Regions from separate parts of the Streptomyces hypolithicus genome, predicted to be linked through region 1. Evidence: riboswitches for the same ligand, from Rfam matches in the RefSeq annotation. Region 1 holds a riboswitch; the other holds the start of a gene.
The links. A riboswitch is a leader RNA that binds a small molecule or an ion and turns the genes downstream of it on or off. The one in region 1 is predicted to bind cyclic di-AMP.
Positions count from the first base shown of each region.

Region 1 (7,843 bases):
GGGCCGCGGAGCCGGAAGGGGTTGCGATGTCGGAACAGCAGTCTGTGCACGCGGTGTATGACGTCCTGGTCGTCGGCGGCAGTGGGGTGGACACCGTCGTCCGCGTCGATTCGCTGCCCGTACCGCTCGCGGATTCGCTTGGCGTGCCACCCATCCGGGAGTGGCCGGGGCACACCGGCGGCAATGTCGCGCTGGGCTGCCGGGCGTTGGGGCTTGAGGTCAAATTCATCGACTTCATCGGGGATGACTGGATCGGCGGGCAGGTCAGGGAGCGGCTGGCCAAGGGTGGAGTCGATTTCGAGCCGCTGATCTCACCGGCGGGGACCCGGCGCGCGGTCAATCTCGTGGACAGCTCGACGGGCCGCCGGATGTCGTTCTACGACGCCCGCGACCCGGGCGGCCTGCGGATGCCGCGGGACTTCTACCTTCCGCATCTGCGGCGTGCCGGTCATGTCCACCTGTGCATAGTGGACTTCGCGCGTCATCTCCTCGACGACATCGAGGAGCTGGGTGTTCCGGTCTCGACGGACCTGCACGACTGGGACGGACTGGCCGACCACCACAGGGAGTTCGCGCTCCGCTGCGATCTGGTGTTCCTCAGCGCTGCCGGCGCCGGGGAGCGGATCGCCGCCGTGATGCGGGAAATCCTGCGGGAGGGACGGGCCGAGGCCGTGGTGGCCACGGCGGGCGCGGGCGGCTCGTACCTGCTGACGCGGGACGGCAGCCGCACCCCACGGCCGGTTCCCGCGACGGTGCCGCCCGGCCCGGTGGTGGACTCCAACGGCGCCGGGGACGCCTATGTCAGCGGATTCCTGTACGGGCGGCTGGCCGGCCAGGGCCTTGAGGAGTGCGCCCGGCTGGGCGCACGCGCCGGAGCCCACGCCTGCACCACGGAGGGAAACACGGCCCTGATCGGCGCGGGCGACCTCCTGTCCCCGTAGGGCGCCGGCCTCACGTCTGGCACAGGGGGGCGCACGCCCCTGGCCGAGACTGAACGTCAAGGCCACCACGCCCTGCTCAGCGCCTCAGAGCGGCAGCAGGTCCGGGCGCTTCGCCGCCACGTGATCCCCCGAGCTCTCCCGGCGCAGCCGCCGCCCGATCCACGGCACCAGGTGTTCGCGCGCCCACTGGATGTTGTCTCTGCGCGCCTCCAGCGAGTTGCGCGGCACCTGCGGCGGCCACACCTGGTCGGGGTCGGCGGGGACGTCCAGGCCCAGCACTTGGCCGGCCCGCAGCGCGACCCGGGTGTGGCCCTCGGGCGAGAGGTGCAGGCGGTCGCCGTCCCAGGCGCGTCTGTCCTGGACCGACTTGAGGGACCACAGGTCGAGCACCGGGCAGTCATAGCGGTCGGCGACCGCGCGCACATGCGCCGTGTACGTCGCGATCTTGCCGCGCAGATGGCGCAGCACGGGAACGTCCCGAGTGTCGAAGCCCGTGGTCACCATGACGGTGCCGACGGCCTCGGTGAGCTCAGCGACCGCTGTCTCGAAGCGCTCGGCTACGTCGTCGGGGTCACTGCCTGGCCGGATGATGTCGTTCCCGCCGGCGCAGAAGCTCACCAGATCGGGGGCGAGCTGCCGCGCCCGCGGGACCTGCTCCGCCACGATCTGGTCGAGGAGGCGGCCGCGGACCGCGAGGTTGGCGTAGCGGAAGGTGTGCTCGGGGACGCGGTCGTCGAGGAGTACGGCCAACCGGTCCGCCCAGCCGATGAACGTACCGCCGGGCCCGGGGTCGCCGACGCCTTCGGTGAAGCTGTCACCGATCGCCGCGTACGACCCGATGGCGCCTGCTCTGAATGATCGCGAATCGTCTGCCACGTCGGCACATCCTTCACCGGCGGACGTGACCTACGCCACCGTAGGGAGGGGGTGACGCAGCGTGAGATACGACACGGGTCAGGTTCGGCCAACCCGGAATACGCCTTTGAACGCACGTAGGCCCCTTTCCTGCCGCCTGGGGGTGAGCGGCAGAGAAGGGGCGTACGGGCATGGAGCCGTCGCGGGGCGAGCGTCAGATGGAGACGCCGTTGCCGCGCAGGTAGGCCAGCGGGTCGACGTCCGAGCCGTAGCTCGGGCCGGTCCGGATCTCGAAGTGCAGGTGCGGGCCGGTGGAGTTGCCGGTGCTGCCGGAGAGGCCTATCTGGGTGCCGCCTCCGACGCTCTGGCCGGAGGAGACGGACAGCGAGGAGAGGTGGGCGTACTGCGAGTAGCGGCCGTCGTCGTGCTTGATGACGACCTCGTTGCCGTACGAGCCGCTCCAGCCGGCGGAGACGACGGTGCCGGTGGCCACGGCCTTGACCGGGGTGCCACTGGAGGCGGTGAAGTCGACGCCCGTGTGGTAGCCGCTGGACCAGCTGCCGCCGGAGGCGCGGTACGGCGTGGAGACGCCCGCGTCGACCGGAGCGGTGAAGCCGGATCCGTTGCTCTGGCCGGAAGCGGCCGCGTTGGAGGCGCTGTTGGCGGCGGGCGCCTTGGCCTCGTCCTTGGCCGGCGCGGGCGCGGAGTCCTTGGCCGAGGACTTCGAGGGCTGCGACGGCTGCGACGACTTCTCGGACTTCGACGGCTGGGCGGGCTTCGCGGGCGCCTGCGGCGCGGAGCCGGACGCCTTCGCGCCGATGGTCAGCTTCATGCCGGGCAGGATCAGCTCGGGGTTGCCGCCGACGACCACACGGTTGTCCTTGTAGAGCTTGTGCCAGCCGCCACGCACGTCCTGCTCTTCGGCGATCTTCGACAGATAGTCGCCGGAGACCACGGAGTAGGTCTTGGTGCCGGCCTTCTTCGCGGCGGCCTTCTCGGCGGCGGCCGCGGGGGCCGCCTTGCCGAAGGACGCGGCGGACGCGGAGGCCGGGGCGGCCTTCTCCGCGGCGTTCGCGCCGGTCACGGTCATGAACGGAAGTGCGAGAGCCGCTCCGCCCGTGCCTGCGGCGATAAATCCGCGGGTGATCGAGTTCGGCCTCTGGCGGCGGTGCTTACCCTTTGCGGGCATGGGGTATTCCTCTCCGGCGCCTACGAGGTGAGCTGTCGGGTTCGGGCTGGAGATGCCCGGCCGCGCTGATGCGCGGCTTCACCCCGAGCCGGTCCGGACCAAAAACTTCCGAATGCCGGCGTACTTACCTGGTTCCCCCGCTCCTGCCACACGTGAGTAGGTTCGGATTCCGGGCGGCGGCAGGATTAGGCGGTCCGCCCGGATTGACCGTGACCGTAAGCCGACCGGCCTTCCCCGTACAAGCGAGCTCATTCGCCCAGCCGTTGAGCGAGGGGAATTCGCGAGGGAATTGCCGTCACACTCCGTGGATTACGGATCTTCTCCCCCCGCCTGCGGAAAGGCATTTGTATCCGGATCTTCGCCACGCACGGTCACGAATGAGATCCTGCTCACCAGCGGCCCGCCCGCCCCTCCGTCACCTCCCTTGCACACAACGGGCGTTACGGTGATATGACCCGATTCGCCCCAACTGTCAGATACGCCTGAAGCGCCTGGCCAGCGGCGATGATCGCCACGGCCACGGTGTCGTATCGTCGAAACTCGCCGAAGTCGGCGAGCAGCGCCGACGGCAGACTCACAGGAGCCCACGTGTCACAGCAGGTGCCGCAGGTCCCGTCGGCAGCGCCCGAGCTTGCCGCAGTGCGCAACTTCCGTGATGTGGGCGGCCTGCCGACCGTGGACGGGCGCCGGGTGCGCTCCGGTGTCCTTTTCCGCAGCGGTCACCTCGCACACGCGACGGCGGCCGATGCGGCGTTTCTCGGCTCCCTCGGTCTTCATACGATCTTCGATTTCCGCAACGAGGCGGACCAGAAGCTGGAGGGCCCGGACATCGAGCTGCCGGGTGTGCGCAACGTGAACCTGCCGCTGACCGACCCTGCCGACGGCGCGGTGTTCTGGAAGATGGTCCGGGACGGGAACCTCGACGAGCTGCGCGAGATCCTGTCCGACGGCAAGGCCGCGGACCGGATGGCGCAGACGTACCGCGTGATCATCAAGGAGCGCACGGCCGAGCACAGCCAAGTGCTGCAGGCGCTCGCCGAGGACAGCGTGCCCGCCCTGATGCACTGCGCGGCGGGCAAGGACCGAGCGGGCCTGTCGATAGCGGTGGCCCTGCTGGCTGTCGGCGTCGAGCGTGACGCCATCGAGGCCGACTACCTCAAGTCGAACGACCCGAGCCGCCGCTACCGGGTGAGCCGCAGCGACAGCTCCCCGGCCGGAATGACTCCCGAGGTCATGGAGCTGCTGAGGCCGCTGTTCGACGCCCGCGCGGAGTACCTGAACGCCGCCTTCGAGACCGTCCAGGAGGTATGGGGCTCCACCACGCGGTACCTCGCGGAAGGACTGGGGCTCAGCGCCGAGACCCGCGAGCAGCTGCGGACCCGGCTGCTCGTCCCGAGCGACGAGAGCTGAGCGACGAGAGCTGAGCGACGAGAGCTGAGGGCCCGGCCGCGGGGGCCGGGCGGGCTGCCCCTACCTCGCCTGCTGGGCCGGGCCGCCCACCTCCGGCCCGCCTACCGGTTGGCGACCGCCTGCTTGACGAGCGTCCTGCCGAAGTCCCACATCAGTCCGCCGCCGCTGTGCGCGTCGTCCATCACGGCGGTGAAGGCGCGGACGAAGCGGTCCACCTCCTTCTCCCCCACGGTCAGCGGCGGAATCAGCTTGATGACTTCGAGGTGGTCGCCGGACACCTGGGTAAGGATGCGGTGCTTGTGCAGCAGCGGTGCGACGACCATCTGCGCGAAGAGCCCCTTGCGGGCGGCCTGGAGCATCGTCCAGCGGCTGCGCAGCTTCAGCGAGGCCGGCCGGCCGAACTCGATGCCGACCATGAGGCCCCGTCCGCGTACGTCGTGCAGCAGCTCGTAGCGCCCGACGAGCGCGGTCAGCCGCTCGCGCAGCAGGTCGCCGGTGCGCCGGGCGTTGGCGACGATCTCCTCGTTCTCCATCACCGACAGCACGGCGAGACCCGCCGCCATGGCCTGGGCGTTGGAACCGAAGCTGGCCGAGTGGACCAGCACGCGGTCCATCGAGGAGTAGACCTTCCGGAAGATCCAGTCCTTTCCGAGAGTCGCGCCGACCGGCACGTACCCGCCCGAAAGAGCCTTGGCGACGCACAGCAGATCGGGCTCCACGCCCTCCTCGTGCTGGTACGCGTAGAAGTCGCCGGTCCTGCCCAGCCCTGTCTGGACCTCGTCGGCGATCAGCAGGGCCCCGCGCCGGTGGAGGAGTTCCTGGGCGGCGCGCAGGAATCCGGGCGGGCAGGCACGTACGCCCTTGCCCTGGATCGGCTCGACGACCAGGCCCGCCACGTCGCCGCGCTCCAGCTCCCGCTCCAGCGCGGCGAGGTCTCCGAGGGCGATCGCGGTGTCGGGCAGCAGTGGGGCGAATCCGTCGCGGAAGCCGCTCTCGCCGTTGACGGAGAGCGAGCCGGCCGTCAGGCCGTGGAAGGCGTGGGCGCAGTAGAGGATTCTGGGGCGGCCGGTCGCGTACCTGGCGAACTTGAGCGCGGTCTCGACGGCCTCCGTGCCGCTGTTTCCGAAGAAGACCCGGTCCAGGTGCGGGCTGTGCGTGAGCAGCTTCTCGGCGAGCAGTCCGGGCAGCGGCTGGCAGTCGAAGCGCGTGAGGTCCGCGAGGGAGGCGTCCAGTACGTCGTGCAGTGCTCTGCGTACGACGGGATGGTGGCGGCCGAGGCCCATCACCCCGAAGCCGGCGAGCATGTCGAGGTAGTCGTTGCCCTCCGCGTCCCAGAAGTAGGCGCCCTCGGCCCGCTCGTAGACCTTGTCGAAGCCGATGGCGCGCAGCATGCGCGGCAGTTGGTGGTTGAGGTGCCTGGCGTGCAGTTCGTAGCCCTCCCCGCCGCGTTCGGCGAGGAGCGCCGCCAGGTCGAACTCCCCCGCCGGGCGGGGGCCGGGGCGGGGACGGGCTGCGGTCCCGTCCCCGCCCGGCGATGACCGGTGGTCCATCACATCACCCGCGGTTGGCCGAGACGGTCTCGCGGACCGCGCGCAGGGATTCCTTGAGCGAGCCCATGGTGGCGAGGACGGCCGTCGGCTCGTAGCCGCAGTGGGCCATGCAGTTGGCGCACCGGGGGTCCTTTCCCCGCCCGTACTTGCTCCAGTCGGTCTCTTCGATGAGCTCGCGGTAGGTCGGTACGTACCCGTCGCTCATCAGGTAGCAGGGCCGCTGCCAGCCGAACAGCGAGTAGTTGGGGATCGCCCAGGCCGTGCAGGAGAAGTCCGCCTTGCCTTCGAGGAAATCCAGGAAGAGCGGGGAGTGGTTGAGACGCCACCTGCGCCGGTTGCCGCCCGAGAACGCCTTCCTGAACAGCTCCCTGGTCTGTTCGACACCGAGGAAGTGCTCCTGGTCGGGGGCCTTTTCGTAGGCGTACGCCGGCGAGATCATCATCTCGTCCACCTCCAGGTCGTCATTGAGGAAGTTGAGCACCTCGATGATGGTCTGGGGCGTGTCGGTGTTGAAGAAGGTGGAGTTGGTGGTGACCCGGAAGCCGCGCTTCTTGGCCTCCTTGATCGCCGCGACGGCTTCGTCGAACACTCCTTCCTTCGCCACCGATTCGTCGTGGCGCTCACGCAGCCCGTCGATGTGCACGGCGAAGGCGAAGTAGCGCGACGGTGTGAATTTCTCGATCTTCTTGCGCAGCAGCACGGCGTTGGTGCACAGGAATACGTACTTCCGCTTCGCCACCAGCTGCCGCACGATCTCGTCGATCTGAGGGTGCATCAGCGGCTCACCGCCGGCGATGGACACCATCGGGGCGCCCGACTCCAGTACCGCGCCCACGGCCTGGGCCACCGGCATGCGCTGCTTGAGCACACCTGCGGGGTGCTGGATCTTGCCGCAGCCCTCGCACGCGAGGTTGCAGGCGTAGAGCGGTTCGAGCTCGACGATGAGAGGGAACTTCTCTCGCTTGCGGAGCTTTTGTTCAACGAGATACGTCCCGACCCTGATGGTCTGACGGAGCGGCATGGCCATCTAGCTCACCTCCTGGGGAGCAGCAAAGAACGGTGCCATTCGAAAAAAGCCGGTAGGACGGCGCGAAGAACACGGAAGGCCGATATTCCACCCCGGACCGTGCCAATGCGGACGAGCTCGTGCTCCGGAGCGTCCACGACCACCCGAACGGCCGCAACCGGACGCGGGCCCGCCCGCAGGGCGCTTCGGAGTGTCGCGGCCGATTCCATGTCCACGGCGATCGCCCCGGTGGCCCGCAGCTCGGCCCGTTCGGGGCCGCGTACGACATGGTCGGAGCCGGTCAGCGGCCCGATGTGGACCGTGCGTCCCGGTACGGCCCTGGCCAGCGCCTCGGCCAGCAGGTCGACGCCTGTGCAGGGGGTGCTGCCGCCGGGGCCGCGGGTCTCGTCGGCGACGATCAGGTCGCCCGGGTGCATGCCGGGGGCAAGCCCCGCGCAGAAACCGGACGCGATGACGGCGGTGCCGTCGGCGCGGTCGTGACCGCCCGCCCCGAGCGCACCGACGTGACCGCCTTCCCCGAGCGCACCGAGCGTTCGCAGGACAGCGGCCTCCGCCGCCCTCGGCCCCATGCCCGTCCGCAGTACGGTCAGGGGCCCTCGCGCCCCGCGGCGGTCGCCGCTGCGCAGCGCCAGGCGCTCGATGCCGAGCGCGCAGGCGATCAGCAGCGGCGCCGGCGCCTCAGGAGCCGGCGGACGGCTCATCAGGGTCCCTGCCGGAGATCGGGGAGCGCGGGCTCCCCGTGGACGTACCGGCCCAGAGCGGTGAGCGGGAAGACCTGCCGGTAGAGGTTGTAGTTGATGGAGAAGTCCCAGGGGAATCCGGTGCCCGTGAAGTAGGGCTCGTCCCAGGAGCCGTCCTCCCGCTGGGTCTC
Region 1 covers NZ_CM128811.1:248,549-256,391, forward strand. The annotation lists gene ACU6WZ_RS01285 (carbohydrate kinase family protein) at 27-941, shown strand; gene ACU6WZ_RS01290 (SGNH/GDSL hydrolase family protein) at 1,026-1,817, opposite strand; gene ACU6WZ_RS01295 (M23 family metallopeptidase) at 2,011-2,985, opposite strand; cyclic di-AMP (ydaO/yuaA leader) riboswitch at 2,990-3,158, opposite strand; gene ACU6WZ_RS01300 (tyrosine-protein phosphatase) at 3,574-4,395, shown strand; gene ACU6WZ_RS01305 (aspartate aminotransferase family protein) at 4,497-5,945, opposite strand; gene hpnH (adenosyl-hopene transferase HpnH) at 5,950-6,972, opposite strand; gene ACU6WZ_RS01315 (phosphorylase family protein) at 6,978-7,673, opposite strand; gene shc (squalene--hopene cyclase) at 7,673-7,843, opposite strand, start outside.

Region 2 (7,843 bases), 3.0 Mb from region 1:
TCCGGCGTTCCCCTTCCTCGGGGTGCACCTCACCCGGGGCATCGACGGCGGCGTCCACGTCGGGCCGAACGCGGTGCCGGCGCTGGCGCGCGAGGGGTACGCGTGGTCGGTGGTCCGGCCGCGCGAGCTGGCCGGCACGCTCGGCTGGCCGGGCTCCTGGCGGATAGCCCGACGCCACTGGCGGTACGGCGCCGGGGAACTGCACCGCTCCCTGTCGAAGCGTGCCTTCGCCGAGGCGGTGCGGCGACTGCTCCCCGAGGTCACGGAGGCGGATCTGCGGCCCGCGGCAGCGGGGGTACGGGCGCAGGCGGTACTGCGGGACGGGACGCTGGTCGACGACTTCCTGATCCAGGAGGCACCCCGCACGATCCACGTACTGAACGCCCCGTCTCCGGCGGCGACCGCGTCACTGCCGATCGGTCGACAGGTGGCCCGGCGGGCGCTGGCGGTGCTGGGCGGGGTGTAGGGCGCCGGCGGCGCCCGCGACCCCGGCTGCGTGCGGCGCCTTGGCCGGACGGGCTGGATTTCGCCGGGCCGGGCTTTCAGGTGCGCACCTCTCCGCCCCTCCGGCGTTTGAGGAGCCGCAAGGTCGGCGGCGGAGCCGCACCATGTCACAACCGGAAGAGGCGGATCGGGGAACGCGCCCCAGGCACCCAGGGCCGACGCCCCCCATCCGCACCACCCGCCGCCCCGTAGAATCGCCCCCACTGTGTCTGAGCCACCCCGCACCCCCACCCCCGCCCCCCTCCGGGCGAAAGGCGAGCCCCGTTTCCCCGGCGGCCCCGCCCCCGACCCCGCAGGGTCGCACCACGAGCGGCGGATCCGCAGCTTCCAGCCGCGTCGCAGCCGGGTGACCACCGGGCAGGCAGAGGCGCTGCAGCGGCTGTGGCCGCGCTGGGGCCTGGACATCGACGGCCTGCGCACCCTCGACCTCGACGCGCTCTTCGGAGCGCCGGCCGGCGCCCCGGGGCTGCCCGTCGTCCTGGAGATCGGCTTCGGGATGGGCGAGGCCACCGCCCAGATGGCGGCCGAGGACCCCACCACCGGCATCCTCGCGGTCGACGTGCACACACCCGGCCAGGGCAACCTCCTCGGCCTCGCCGAGCGTGCCGGTGTCAGCAACGTCCGGGTCGCGAACGGCGACGCGATCATCCTGATCCGCGAAATGCTGCCGCCCGCCTCCCTCGCCGGACTGCGCGTCTACTTCCCCGACCCCTGGCCGAAGAAGCGCCACCACAAGCGCCGCCTCATCCAGCCCGAGTTCCTCGACCTCGTCGCACCCCGCCTCGCACCCGGCGCCCTGGTCCACTGCGCGACCGACTGGGAGCCGTACGCCGAGCAGATGCTGGACGTACTCACCGCGCACCCCGGCTTCGAGAACACCGTGCCGGACGGCGGCTACGCCCCCAGGCCCGCCTTCCGGCCGCTGACCCGCTTCGAGGGCCAGGGCCTGGACAAGGGCCACATCGTTCACGACCTGCTCTTCCGCCGCCGCCCGCAGGACGGCCGACGCACCGACTGACGCACCGACTGACGCACCGGCTAGCGCACCGGCTGACGCACCGGCTAGCGCACCGGCTGACGCACCGGCTGACGCAGCACCCACAGACTGGCCGACGCACCGGCCGACGCGATCGCACCATCGCCAGGTGTCAGTGCCCCTCGTTAGGGTCATTGGGTGTACGAGACGCCTCCGCACCCCCGGCAGCACCCGGCGGTCCCCGACTGTGAGCCGACGCCGCAGTTCACCGCCGTACCGCCTCGTGCGCACTGGCGCTACAAGCCGCGCCACACCTGGTGGCGCACCCGGGCGGTGCGCGCGGGTGCGGTGATCACGCTGCTCGCCCTGTGCGCGCTGGTGATCCTCGCCATCGTCCGCGACCAGACCGGCACTCAGGGCTTCCTGGTCGGCCTGGGCCTGGCCGTGCTGCCCGTACCGCTGCTGGTCACGGCGTTCCGCTGGCTGGACCGGGTCGAGCCGGGGCCCTGGCGGAATCTGGTGTTCGCCTTCGCCTGGGGCGCGTTCGCCGCCGCGCTGGTCGCGATCCTCGCGAACAGTTTCGCGACCCGCTGGATAGCCACGGCCACCGCCGACCCGGCCGGGGCCGAATCCCTCGGCGCTACGGTGATAGCCCCGGTCGTCGAGGAGAGCGCGAAGGCGGCGGCCATCGCGTTGATCTTCTTCTTCCGCAGACGGGACTTCAACGGGATCGTCGACGGAGTGGTGGTCGCCGGCTTCACCGCGACCGGCTTCGCCTTCACCGAGAACATCCTCTATCTCGGCAACGCCTTCGGCGAGGACCAGCAGGCCGGCGCCTCGGGCCTCGCCTCGGTGACGGCGGCCACCTTCTTCGTGCGGATCGTCATGTCGCCGTTCGCGCACCCCCTGTTCACGGTGCTGACGGGCATCGGCTTCGGGATCGCCGCGCTCGCCCCGCGGCGCTCGGGCCGGTGGCGGCGCATCGCACTGCCGCTGGCCGGTCTGGTGCTCGCGATGGGCATGCACGCCCTGTGGAACGGCTCGGCGGTCTTCGGCGGGTACGGCTTCTACGCGGTGTACGCCCTGTTCATGGTCCCCGCCTTCGCCCTGCTGACCTGGCTGGCGGTGTGGACCCGGGGCAGCGAGCTGCGCACCATCGCCGCCGAACTGCCCGCCTACGCCGCCGCCGGGTGGCTGCTCCCCGCCGAACCGCTCGCGCTCTCCTCGATGCGGGCCCGCTCGCTGGCGCGGGGCGCGGCCGCCCGCACGAGCGGCGGGCGGGCGGCCGCCCGCGCTGTCGCCGAGTACGAGACCTTCGCGACCTCGCTGGCCTTCCTGCGCCACCGCGCCCACCGGGGCACCGTGGGGGCCGACTTCACGGCCCGCGAGCAGGAGCTGCTGCACCATCTGTGGCAGCGCAAGGAGATCGCCCGCCCGGCCCTGGAGTACGCGGCGCGGGCCACGGGCCGGGCGCGCCCGCCACAGCAGTGGCCCGCACCCCCGGGGCCCGGGCACTCGTGGCCCGCACCCCCGTGGCCCCCGGGCCACCAACTCCGGCCTTACGGGTACGGTCCCCCGCCCCAGCGCCCCGCCCCGCACCGGGACTACTACGTCCCCGACAACCCGTACCGCCGCCTGCCCTAGGGGGTGTCTGACCTACTGGCCCACCGCTCTCAGGCGGACGCCGCCGTCAGCTGCGCCAGCTCGCCGTCCGTCAGCTCCAGTTCCGCCACCGCCAGCAGGGCCGGCAGTTGCTCCACGGTCCGCGCGCTCGCGATCGGCGCCGCGACGGTCGGCTGCGCCGCCAGCCACGCCAGCGCCACGGTCGCGACCTCGGCGCCGCGCGCCCCCGCCACCTCGTCCAGCGCCGCCAGTACCTTGCGTCCGCGCTCCGTCTCCAGGTGCTTGGCGGCGCCCTCGGCCCGCGCGCTCGCTACCGCGTCCCCGTCCGCCCGGTACTTGCCGGTCAGGAAGCCCGAGGCGAGCGCGAAGTACGGCACGGCGGCGAGCCCGGCGCGCGCGGCCGTGTCCTGGAGCCCGCCCTCGTAGGTACCGCGCGAGACGAGGTTGTAGTGCGGCTGGAGGGCGACGTAACGCGCCACTGACTCCCGTTCCGAGAAGTCCAGCGAGGCCTGCAGCCGCTCGGGGCTCAGGTTGGAGGCGGCGATGGCACGGACCTTGCCGTCCTTCACCAGTTGGTCGAGGGCGGTGATGATCTCCTCGACCGGCACCTCGGTGTCGTCGAAGTGCGTGTAGTACAGGTCGATGTGGTCGGTGCCCAGTCGGCGCAACGATTCCTCCGCGGCCGCCTTGATGTTCGTAGCGGAGAGCCCCTTGTACGACGGGTGGGCGCCGACCTTGGTGGCGACGACGATCTCGGAGTGGTTGCCGCGCGCGGCGAGCCACTTGCCGATGATCCGCTCGGACTCGGCGCCCTCGTTGCCGGGGGCCCAGGCGGAGTAGGAGTCGGCGGTGTCGACGAAGTTGCCGCCTCCCGCGGCGTACGCGTCGAGGACGGCGAAGGACTGCGCCTCGTCGGCGGTTCAGCCGAAGACGTTGCCGCCGAGGGCGAGCGGGAAGACATCGAGATCGGACGTACCCAGCTTGCGGAGAGAAGTCATGGGGTCGTCAACCCCGCGGCAGGCGCCGGCTATTCCGCGAAAGACCGGCAGCCCTGGCGTCGGGGGGTGAGCGCCAGGGCTGCCGGGGACTGGGGAGACCAGAGGGGCCAGGGGGCCAGGGGGCCATAGGGAGCAGGGCCAGGGGGGCCGGGGGATTGGCTGTCAGACGGAGAGGCCCTTGTCGCGCAGCCACGCCGCCGGGTCGATGCCGGAGCCGTCGGCCGTGTGCACTTCGAGGTGCAGGTGCGGGCCCGTCACATTGCCGGTGGCGCCCACACGTCCGATGGTCTCGCCCGTACCGACGGTCTGGCCGGCGGACACCGTCATCGAGGAGAGGTGCGCGTACCAGACCTCGGTGCCGTCCTCGAGTTCGAGCACGACGCGGTAGCCGTACGAACCCGACCAGCCTGCCGACTTGATGGTTCCGCTGTGCACCGCCTTGGCCGGCGTACCGGTCGGAGCTGCGAAGTCCAGGCCGGTGTGCTGGCCCGACGACCACATCGAGCCGGACTGGCCGTAGGTCGAGGTGAGCGTGTACGACGAGGTGGGCAGGGAGTAACTGGCGGCGAGCTTGGCGAGCCGCTCCTCCTCCGCCTTGCGCTTGGCCTCGGCCGCCGCCTCGCGCTTCCTCTCCTCGGCCTCGCGCTTCTTCTCGGCCGCCTCGGCCTCGGCCGCGCTCTGCTGCTTCCGGGCCTCGGCCGCGGCCTTCTCGGAGGCCTCCTTCTCGGCGGCCTCCTTGACCTGGGCGTCGGCTGCGTCCTGCTGCTGCTCGGCCTGCTGGAGGATGCGGGCGCGCAGTGCCTCGCCCGCGTCGGTGGTGCCCTGCTGCGCGTCGGCGGTGGTGACACCCGCCGTGGTGAGAGGGGCCGCAGCGAAGACGGCTTCGCCCCCGGAGCCCGCCGGGGCGCCGGAGCCTGCGTCGGCATGGTCGTCGGACATGAAAGAGCCGACGCCGGGAAGGGACTTGGCGTCGGGCAGTGAGTCGGATATCGCGTCGGGCATCGAGATCGAGATGGCCGGCTTGTCCTGCGCGGTGGCTATGCCGCCCGCGCCGACCGCGGCGATGACGCCGACGCCCAGCACGGTGGAGCTGCGGCCGATTCCGCCGCGCTGCTTGGCCACCCGGTGCCGGCCGCGTACGGGCCGTATGGACTCCTCAGTGGGATTCCATTCTTCCCACGTCCCCTCGCCGCCACCGAAGTTCTCGGTGTGGTTCGCCGCCCCGAAGGGGGGCAGGGTGGTGGTGGGGGCAGGGCTGTTGGACGCCACGGAGGCGTGCTCCTTTCCTTCCTTCTCGCCTACCGGGTTAGCTGACGGGTTCGGAGCAGGAAGGTCTCCTACGGGCCTCTTCGCTGACGCGAAGCAGCCCGATTCACCCCAAGGATTGGTTCCCCGGTTCCCTTGCGGAATTCGGCGCGTGCGCACGGTGTCGTCTCTGGCGACGACTGGGACAACCGCGCTGCGTTATCGAACGTTAATAGACGCGGGGGCCGGATTCCAAGCCGCTCCGACTGATCGTTACCGCCATTGGCCCGAACAAATACGCACAGAATAGCTCACACCGGGACGACTTGATCATCACTCAGGAAACATGCGTTTCTTGACGGTTCGTCAATTATTATCAAAAGCGATCAGGCCGACTACCCAGTGTCGCGAGCGATAAATTCTCCTCCATGGTGGTCAACAGCACGCAGTCCGTGGCCCGTCGCTACCGCGAGTTCTCCGAGCAGCAGGCGCGGGGCGTCTCCCCCGTGTACGCCGAACTAACCGCCCGTATCAGCGAGGACGAGGACCTCTGCGCCCTCGTCGCCGCCCTCCCGCCGGGCAACAAGCAGCAGCCCAATCTCCTCCTCGGCGCCGTCCGCCACCTCGGCGGACCGTACGAGCAGTGGGAACCGTTCCGCGCGTGGACCCTGGCCCACTGGGACGACGTACGCGCGGTGATGCTGGAGCGCTTCACCCAGACCAACGAGCCCGCGCGCTGCGCGACCCTGCTCCCCCTCCTCGCCTCGCTCCCCCAACCCCTCGCACTCATCGAGGTCGGCGCCTCGGCCGGCCTGTGCCTGCACCCGGACCGCTACGCCTACCGTTACGACGGCGGCCCCGTCCTCGGCTCGTCCCCAGTCACCTTCGACTGCCGTACGCAGGGCCCCGCGCCCGTACCCGCCGCGCTCCCCCGCATCGCCTGGCGCGCGGGCATCGACCTCAACCCCCTTGACCCCACCGACGAGGACGACGTCCGCTGGCTCCAGTCACTGATCTGGCCGGGCCAGAGCGAGCGGCCCCGCCAACAGCTCGGCGCCATCGAAGCGGTACGTACGGCGCCCCGCCCCCGTATCGTCCGCGGGGACCTCGTCGACGAACTTCCGGAGCTGGTCGCCGAGGCACCGGTGGGCGCCACCCTCGTCGTCTTCCACACGGCCGTACTGACCTACCTGCCGCTCGCCCGCCGCGAGGAGTTCGCGGCCGTCGTCCGCGCCCTGCCATGCCACTGGATCTCCAACGAGCACTACACCGTGCTGCCCTGGCTGGACGCCCCCGCACCCGACGACGAGCACCTGCTCACGCTCTCCCTCAACGAGAGCGCCGTCGCCTACACCGCTCCGCACGGCCAGAGCCTGCACTGGTTCGGCCCGACCGCTGAGCCGACCCCTGGCCCGACCGCTGGCCCGACCGCTGGCCCTACCCCTGGGCCGACCCCTGCCCCTACCTCTTGACGATTCCGACCGTCCTGCGGCGTCCGTGCTGCCCCGCGGACGGCCGTGCGACCGCGAGCAGCGCCATGTCGTCGGTGGCAGCCCCGCCCGTGTGCAGCCGTACGTCGCCGGTGAGCGCGTCCAGCAGCTCTTCGGGGCCGGGGAAGATCCGCCCGCGCAGCCGGTCGGACGGATCGTAGAAAACCCCCGCAGTGTTCCTGGCCTCGGAGAGGCCGTCTGTATAGAGAAGCAGCGTGGCGCCGGCGGGGAACGTGCGCCGCGTCGCCCGGTCCGGCCACGACCCCAGGTCGCCCATGCCCAGCGGCAGAGCGGCGGCGTCAGGTTCGATCGCGTCCAGCGACCCGTCGGCGTACAGCAGCAGCGGCTCGGGGTGGCCGCGGTTGACCACCCTGACGATGTCCTCGCCGTGCGGGATCTCGGCGAGGACGGCCGTGGTGAACCCCTCGAAGGCGTCGATATCGTCGCGCCGCGCGCCCTCCCGGGTCAGCGCCCGCTCCAGCCGCCGTGCGACCCCTTCGAGGGAGCCCTCCTGCTCGGCGGCCTCCCGGAACGCCCCGATGACTACCGCCACCGCCTCGACGGCGTCGAGGCCCTTGCCGCGTACGTCGCCGACCACCAGACGTACCCCCGCCGGGCTGTCCTGCACGGCGAAGAGGTCGCCGCCGATGAACGCGTCCGCCTGAGCGGCTTCGTACCGTGCCGCGATGTGCAGCCCGCCGATCCAGTCGCCGGGTGTGGGGAGTACGGCGCGCTGGGCGGCCTCGGCGATGGTGCGGGCGGAGGCGAGCTGCCTTCCGCTGCGGCGTACGACGCGGTTGATGACGACCGCGAAGGCGGCCACGGTGGCGATCGTCACCAGCTCGGTGATGGACTCCACCCTGGTCGAGGTGTGGCTGACGAAATGCAGAAGTACGACGGCACAGACGGCGGCGGCGCCGGTCAGCAGCGTGTAGCGCAGGGAGTACAGGGGTGCGGCGATCAGCGGTGCGGCGGCGAAGAGCGGGGATCCGATGAAGCTCGGCGGG
Region 2 covers NZ_CM128811.1:3,245,810-3,253,652, reverse strand. The annotation lists gene lhgD (L-2-hydroxyglutarate dehydrogenase) at 1-466, shown strand, start outside; gene trmB (tRNA (guanosine(46)-N7)-methyltransferase TrmB) at 710-1,522, shown strand; gene ACU6WZ_RS15415 (PrsW family intramembrane metalloprotease) at 1,679-3,124, shown strand; partial or broken gene ACU6WZ_RS15410 (aldo/keto reductase) at 3,154-4,101, opposite strand; gene ACU6WZ_RS15405 (M23 family metallopeptidase) at 4,264-5,370, opposite strand; cyclic di-AMP (ydaO/yuaA leader) riboswitch at 5,382-5,527, opposite strand; gene ACU6WZ_RS15400 (DUF2332 domain-containing protein) at 5,775-6,818, shown strand; gene ACU6WZ_RS15395 (PP2C family protein-serine/threonine phosphatase) at 6,808-7,843, opposite strand, start outside.
Region 2: it holds a riboswitch for cyclic di-AMP, as region 1 does, so the genes downstream of both, ACU6WZ_RS15405 (M23 family metallopeptidase) here and ACU6WZ_RS01295 (M23 family metallopeptidase) in region 1, are expected to answer to the same signal.